Regions from separate parts of the Providencia sp. Marseille-Q8014 genome, predicted to be linked through region 1. Evidence: predicted binding sites of a transcription regulator. Region 1 holds the regulator's gene; the other holds the start of a gene.
The links. Region 1 encodes PurR, which represses purine synthesis genes. Its sites were predicted from a motif close to CANGCAAACGTTTGCNTG; they were not measured.
Positions count from the first base shown of each region.

Region 2: a site for PurR is predicted at 1,857-1,874, ahead of guaB (IMP dehydrogenase). Genes of this name have one in related genera too.

Region 1 is NZ_CBCOPT010000001.1:2,516,430-2,520,545, reverse strand. It holds gene punC (purine nucleoside transporter PunC) at 96-1,316, opposite strand; gene punR (DNA-binding transcriptional activator PunR) at 1,440-2,345, shown strand; gene purR (HTH-type transcriptional repressor PurR) at 2,346-3,371, opposite strand; gene cydH (cytochrome bd-I oxidase subunit CydH) at 3,653-3,736, shown strand; gene sodB (superoxide dismutase [Fe]) at 3,814-4,116, opposite strand, start outside.
Region 2 is NZ_CBCOPT010000001.1:2,033,770-2,037,885, reverse strand. It holds gene guaA (glutamine-hydrolyzing GMP synthase) at 1-241, opposite strand, end outside; gene guaB (IMP dehydrogenase) at 328-1,794, opposite strand; gene xseA (exodeoxyribonuclease VII large subunit) at 1,966-3,345, shown strand; gene ACWPW6_RS08900 (TonB-dependent receptor domain-containing protein) at 3,600-4,116, opposite strand, start outside.

The DNA.
Region 1 (4,116 bases):
AGATAAGGTGTGGATAATCATAGAAAGATGGTCGGAAGAGGGTTTTTTGAGGAAATCAGCCACGACAAAGCAGTGGCTGATGAGTTAACAGGTTGTTAATTCTGATAACTTGTTCTTTCATTAGTCTGTTTGGTGCAATCTTTTGTATATTGCATAAAATAACCAATAACCATCGGTATGATGGTCACCGCCATGACACCGGTTGTCGATAATAAAGGATCGAAAGGTAACGCTGAAACCAATAAACTGGCTAAAAAACATAAACCAAGTTGCAAAGCATTTTGTAATGCAGCGGCTTTACCGCTAGCCTGTGGATAGGTATTGAGTGCTTTTGACACCGCGATTGGATAAGACGCCCCATTCATTGCTGCCATAAAACAGAATGGAATTAAGATCATGGTGAGGCTCGGTGTTGTGTATATCGCCATCAAAAAGAGTATCGACATGCTCACCGCATAACCGACCAACAGTAATGGAAATAATACTTCAGCACGAATTTTGATTAATAGAAAACGGCAGCCATAGCCACCAATAATAAATGCTAGCGTTTGTGGGATGTAGCTCAAACCAATATCAGCAGGGTTAAAACCCATATTTCTTAAAATAAATGGTGAACCTGTTAACCAAGCAAAAAAACCCGCACTACATGAAGCGTAGACTAACACGTTACCACTATAGATACGTGAACCCAGTAGTTTTAAAAACGAAATAGATTCTTGGTCATGGGAATCCACCGTCATGTCTTTTGAAGGATTCTTTTTCAATAACAGGGTTGGAATTAACAATAAAATACCAACAGCCATTAAGACAATAAAAATAATTTCCCAATTATAATGTTCAAGAACCCATGCACCTAATAACGGTGCTAAAGCCGGAGAAAGAGCCACTAAAGGCATAATCGAAGCAAAGACTTTTTGAGTGCTCGCAGCATCATAGCGGTCAATGACCAGAGCTTGCCAGAGCACAGCCGCACTACAGACGCCAACCGCCTGTAAAAAACGCAAAATAAGGAGTTGAGTCGCATCCGTTACCCATAAAATGCCTAAACAGCTCACAATGAATAACGATAAACCTGCGATCAATATCGGTTTGCGTCCCAGTTTGTCAGATAATGGCCCCCACAAAAGTTGTGCAAAGGCAAAACCAGCTAAGAAAATGCTCAAAGAAGCACTAATCGCACCTTCAGAAGTGTTTAATGCCGTTTGCATTGAACCAAATGCAGGCAGGTACATATCGATGGCTAAAAAACCAAGCATACTCAAACCAGCAAGGTAAAGCATAAAGCCTGGGGAGTTTTTTGTCGCAGAATTTGTCATGGAAGCTTACTTATCCAGAATTTACATAATTGTTAACAGAGACTCTATTTTATAGGTTGTATTTTTACATTGTGAAACGGTAATATTTGGAATCTGCTATCAAAATTTTTGAAGGGTATCATTATGTGGTCAGCTCATGCTCTAGAAGTTATTGATGCCGTTGCAAGAACGGGAAGTTTTAGTGGCGCTGCGGAAGAACTGCATCGTGTTCCTTCTGCAATTAGCTATACGGTTAAGCAAGTAGAGGAATGGCTTGCTGTACCTATCTTTGAACGTCGTCACCGCGATGTTGCCTTAACTGAGGCAGGGGAGATTTTCATCAAGCAAAGTCGCTCCGTTATCAAAAAAATGATACAAACGCGTCACCAATGTCAACAGGCAGCAAATGGTTGGCGAGGGCAGTTTAGTATCGCGGTAGATTGTATTGTCAAACCTCAGCGAACAGAGCAACTGATCTTAGATTTCTATCGTCATTTTCCTGATATCGAATTATATATTCATCCTGAAGTGTTTAACGGCGTATGGGATGCACTCGCCGATGGGCGTGTTGATGTTGCGATTGGTGCGACGCGCGCTTCACCCATCGGAGAGCGTTATAGTTTTCGTGATATGGGGTTTATGTCATGGCGTTGTGTGGCCAGTCCAAACCATCCTCTGGCACAGCTAAAAGGAAAATTGACAGACGATCAAATGCGCGAATACCCAAGTTTATGCCTTGAAGATACCTCACGTAACTTGCCGAAAAGAGATACATGGGCATTAGATAATCAGCGGCGTTTAGTGGTGCCTTTTTGGGAAAATGGTATGACATGTCTTGTTAATGGCTTATGTGTTGGCATGGTACCTGAGCACCGAGCAAAGCCCTTTTGTGATGAGGGGAAATTAGCCCAATTGCAGCTATCTCAGCCATTCCCTCCGAGTCCTTGCTGTTTAACGTGGGTGGAAAAGAATACATCACCGGCGTTGAGTTGGTTACTTGAATATCTTGGGGATAGTGAAACACTCAACGCCGAATGGTTAGCGCCTTAATTAACGACGGTAGTCAATAAATGGTCCGTCAGCAACAGAACGACGCTCAACTAGGCGAGGATGGACTTCAATCGTTTGTGCATCTTCGCGCTTGTTCACAATACGATCAAGCAGCATAGCGAATGCCATCTGGCCTAGACGCTCTTTAGGCTGGTGGATAGTCGTCAACGCGGGAGTAAAATAACGCGCATTGCGCACATTATCATAGCCAATGATAGAAATGTCTTGAGGAACACGCAATCCCATCTCATCCGCAGCGCAAATTGCGCCCATCGCCATAATGTCACCGCCACAGAACACGGCAGTAGGTTTTTGCTTATTGCTTAAGATCTGCATCATTGCTTTATAACCAGATTCTGGTTCAAAGTCGCCTTGCACGATCCATTCATCACGTAAAGTCACTTTCGCTTCTTCCATGGCTTTTTTAAAACCCGTCAGTCGACCAATACCGGTGTTGCGTTCTAAAGAGCCAGGGATCACGCCGATGTCACGGTGACCACGATCAATTAAATAACGACCTGCGAGGTAACCGCCATGAAAAGAGTTATCAATGATACTGTCGGTAAAATCACCACGGGAAGTGCCCCAGTCCATGACGACCATAGGAATATTGCGATAATCTTCCAGCATATGGATTAGTTTATCGGGATATTCAGAACACATGACGAGTAGCCCATCAACACGCTTTTGCGCAAGCATTTGTAAGTAAGCTTGTTGCTTACCTAAGTTATTATGAGAGTTACATAAAATAAGGGTATAACCTTTCTCATAGCAACTATTCTCGACTGACTCAATCACTTCAGCAAAATAAGGCGCCTCACTTGATGTCGCGAGTAGGCCAATTGATTTTGTATGATTAACTTTCAAACTACGAGCAACAGCACTCGGTGAATAGTTGAGTTCTTTTATCGCAGCCCAAACAGCCGCTTTAGTATCATCAGCTACGAAGCGCGTTTTGTTTATTACATGGGATACGGTTGTGGTGGAGACGCCAGCGCGCTTCGCCACATCTTTAATCGTTGCCATGGGAAAAAAAAACTCCTGACCAATAATCGGTCTTGTTATGAATTCTTATTAAAAAATTACCTAATATTACCTACATATTGAGGCATAGTGCCTTAACTGGCAATAATTTAGCGATTAGTTATCGATTTTGTCTGATCTAGCGCAAAAACAAAAGAAATAATTGATGTTATAACCTGTGATATAGACACTGGTTTTTATAAATCGTCATGTCATACTTATTTAACCATGTATAAGTTATGGTTATTTTGCTGGTTAACTGTTCGTTATGATGAGAGGGACTCATGGATACAGATTTTAAATTTGGACTATTAGCAGCGTTAGGTTCTTTGGCTGTGATCATTGCTTTTGCAGTACATATTTTTTAATTTTACTGTTTAATTAAAGGTGAAATTAAGAAGGGCGAGTATTGACTCGCCCTTTAGCTATTCTCTAAAGAAAATGATTAAGCGAGGTTTTCTTCAACGAATTTCCAGTTGACTAAGGCCCAGAAGTTCTCTAGGTATTTAGGGCGCGCATTACGGTAATCAATGTAATAAGCGTGTTCCCAAATATCGACAGTGAGGATAGGTTTATCATCACCAGAGATAGGGGTTGCCGCATTTGATGTATTCACAATAGCTAAGCTGCCATCGGTTTTTTGAACCAGCCAAGTCCAACCGGCACCGAAATTTTTAATCGCAGCATCTGTGAACTGTTGTTTGAATTCAGCGAAAGAACCAAAAGCTTTATTAATGGCTTCAGCAAC
Region 2 (4,116 bases), 480 kb from region 1:
GCACACCGGCATTAAACACGTAATCAGGCGCACGTGGGCTATCATTTGCTGTCGTACTTTCTGGGCCACCAGAGAGGATGATACCATTTGGATTGAATTCACGGATTTGCTCTTCTGATACGTCCCACGCCCAGAGTTCACAATAAACGCCAATTTCACGAATACGGCGAGCAATCAATTGTGAGTACTGTGAGCCGAAATCAAGGATAAGAATGCGATGCTTATGGATATTTGTTGTCATTTGAGGAGAATTCCAAAAATTCAAGTCAAAAATAGAAAATTGGTAGCTCCGCCATTATTCACGGAGCTACCCTGAATCATTATCGATTATTGCCCCAGACGGTAGTTCGGGGACTCTTTAGTAATGGTCACATCATGTACGTGGCTTTCTTGAATACCCGCACCACTGATACGGACAAACTCGGCTTTAGTACGCAGGGCGTCAATAGTACCACATCCTGTTAGACCCATACAGGAGCGTAGTCCACCCATTTGTTGATGGATAATGTCTTTTAGGCGACCTTTGTATGCCACACGTCCTTCAATCCCTTCTGGAACCAGCTTGTCAGCTGCATTATCAGATTGAAAATAACGGTCTGAAGAACCTTTAGACATCGCGCCCAGTGACCCCATACCACGGTAAGCTTTATAGCTACGACCTTGGAACAAGATGGTTTCACCCGGAGATTCTTCAGTTCCAGCAAACATTGAGCCAACCATCACACAAGCAGCACCTGCTGCAATCGCTTTAGAAATATCTCCCGAGAAGCGAATCCCCCCATCCGCAATGACAGGGATCCCTGTGCCTTCGAGTGCTTCTACCGCATCTGCAATAGCGGTAATTTGTGGTACACCCACACCCGTTACAATACGTGTTGTACAGATAGACCCCGGACCTATACCAACTTTAACGGCGCTAACTCCTGCTTCAGCCAGCGCTTTTGCGCCTTCAGCAGTAGCAACGTTACCACCGATGATTGGCAGGTCAGGATATTTTTTGCGGGTTTCACGAATACGTTGTAAAACACCTTCAGAGTGACCGTGTGAAGAGTCAATTAACAGCACGTCAACCCCCGCAGCAACTAGCGCGTCAACACGCTCTTCGTTACCACCACCAGCGCCAACAGCCGCGCCAACACGTAGGCGACCTTGTTCATCTTTACACGCATTTGGTTTACGTTCTGCTTTTTGGAAGTCTTTAACGGTGATCATTCCTAACAGATGAAAGTTATCATCAATGACGAGGGCTTTTTCGACGCGTTTTTCATGCATTTTTTGTAGCACGATCTCACGAGCTTCCCCCTCTTTGACCGTCACTAAGCGCTCTTTAGGCGTCATCACCGCAGTTACTGGCTGATCCAAATCAGTAACGAAACGCACGTCACGACCGGTAATAATCCCCACTAGGGATTTATCAGCAGCAACGACAGGGTAACCAGCAAAACCATTACGTTCAGCCATTTCTTGAACTTCACGGATTGTTGTATCAGGTGTTACGGTGACAGGGTCAGTCACGACACCACTTTCATGTTTTTTCACGCGACGAACTTCTTCCGCTTGGCGTTCAATAGACATGTTTTTGTGAATGAAGCCAAGACCACCTTCCTGAGCTAAAGCAATCGCAAGGTCAGATTCAGTCACTGTATCCATCGCTGCGGAGAGCATCGGAATGTTCAGGCGGATAGTTGCAGTTAATTGAGTTGATAGATCGGCCGTGTTTGGTAATACGGTTGAGTGTGCAGGAACGAGCAATACGTCGTCGAAAGTTAGTGCTTCTTTTTTAATGCGTAACATAGGCAATATCTCACCAGGCAGCGTTGTGGAAAGGTATAAAATATTGCCGCGGCATTATACACACCGAAACCGTTTGCCTCCAGTCCTTTTTTGAAAAAAAACTTGATAACTGTTCTGACTAGGTTAGTATCAATCAATTAAGTCATTGTTTTAGAATTTGATCTAGCTCACATGTCAACTCAAGAAAATAGTGGAATTTATTCTGTCAGCAAACTCAATCAGGCGGTTCGTGAACTTTTAGACCGTCAGATGGGGAGAATTTGGCTGACCGCCGAAATATCGAATTTTTCGCAGCCTAGCTCTGGTCACTGGTATCTGACGTTGAAAGATGACAAGGCGCAAGTTCGTGCGGCTATGTTTCGCGGGCAAAATGCGCGTGTAACTTTTCGGCCTCAAAATGGCCAACAAGTCTTAGTTCGTGCAACGGTAACACTCTATGAGCCTCGGGGTGACTATCAAATCATCATTGACAGTATGCAGCCAGCGGGTGAAGGCCTTTTACAGCAGCGTTTTGAATTGCTCAAACAGGCATTAGGGGCGGAAGGCTTGTTTGATGCCATACATAAACAACCACTGCCCTCTCCTGCTAAACGTATTGGCGTCATTACATCGGCAACAGGAGCAGCCTTACACGATATTCTGCATATTTTACGTCGCCGAGATCCTTCACTGCCAGTCGTTATCTATCCGACTGCGGTTCAAGGTGAGCAAGCCCCTGCACAAATTGCACGAGCGATTGCATTAGCAAATATTCGTCATGAATGCGACGTATTGATTGTTGGACGTGGTGGTGGCTCATTAGAGGACCTGTGGGCTTTTAACGAAGAAATTGTGGCAAGAGCGATTTTTGCTAGTCGACTGCCTATTGTCAGTGCAGTTGGCCACGAAACCGATGTCACGATTGCCGACTTTGTTGCCGATGTTCGAGCGCCTACACCTTCAGCTGCGGCTGAGTTAGTCAGCCGCAATCAACTTGAACTAATACGTCAATTGCAATCCGCTCAACAGCACCTTGAAATGGCGATGGATTATTATCTTGCAGGCCAGCAACAACGCTTTAGCCGCTTACAGCATCGCTTGCAGCAGCAACATCCACAACTTCGTTTAGCTAGACAACAGCACCAATTGAGTCTTCTAAATCAGAAGATCAATCAAGCGATGACTCGACGCTTACAAGTTGCTCAGTTGCGCTATGATCAGTTACAGCGTCGACTGTCACAACAAGATTTGCGCCCTTTATTGCAAAAACGACACAGCTCATTACAGCAAACGCAATATCATCTGCAAAATATGATGACCGAGTTACTTAATCGCTATAAACAGAGCTTTGCGGTAGCTTGCTCAAAAATGGAAACTGTTAGCCCACTGGCCACTTTAGCTCGAGGCTTTAGTATCAGTGAAACGGCCGATGGCACTGTGTTGAAAAAGACTTCACAGGTGAAATTGGGGCAGAAATTGAAAACACGCCTCAATGATGGTTGGGTAGAAAGTGAAGTCACTGAGGTGACTAAAATGAAAGCGAAACGTACACCTCGCTCAATCAGCAAATAAATGAATCGGTTATTCTCAAAATTTTCACCTATTCATTTCTCAAGGTTAATTTTGAAAAGATGTCATCAAATTTAGCAAGGACAAGATCAGACAGTTTTAAAATGGCGAGCCAATGCAGGAGTCCTATTGGCCCGTATCAACAGAAAATAATAGACTGATTTTTGAGGATTAATAGCCTTTAACCCGCGAGATAGGCCTCATACCGCTATCAAGGGTCTTAAGGGGTATCTAATCTAGATACCCCAATAATTAAGTTAGAAACGAACTTCTCCCCCAAGCATATAGGAACGCCCTCTTGCAGTGGCATTATTCTTCCCGCGTTCTTCCATAATAGCGGTAGAGTTTGAACGATTTAAGGCATCCGAATACGTCTCATTCGTCACATTATTCACCGAGAACATCAATTTGACATTTTTATTGATTTTATAATCAGCATAAAGATCAATAATGGTAGGTTGCTTTTCATATTTATCTTTAAATGCATCACCATTATTGTCGACCAGCGATTCCACACCGATCCGCTTAGCAGGTCCTGTTACTGTAATAGTCGAACCTAATTTCAATGTTTCATCGAATAGCCTAACGCCACTATCCAGCGTCAAATAATAATCAGGTAACTCAGTCAGATCACCTGCACTGAAGTCAGCAACACTGGCAATTGAGACAGGCTGAGCACTGGTTTCTTTGGTGTAAGACAATGTTGAATAGAAGACCCCTGCATCGTAATTAGCTTGCAGTTCATAACCACGTAAATTAACGTTTCTTGGATCA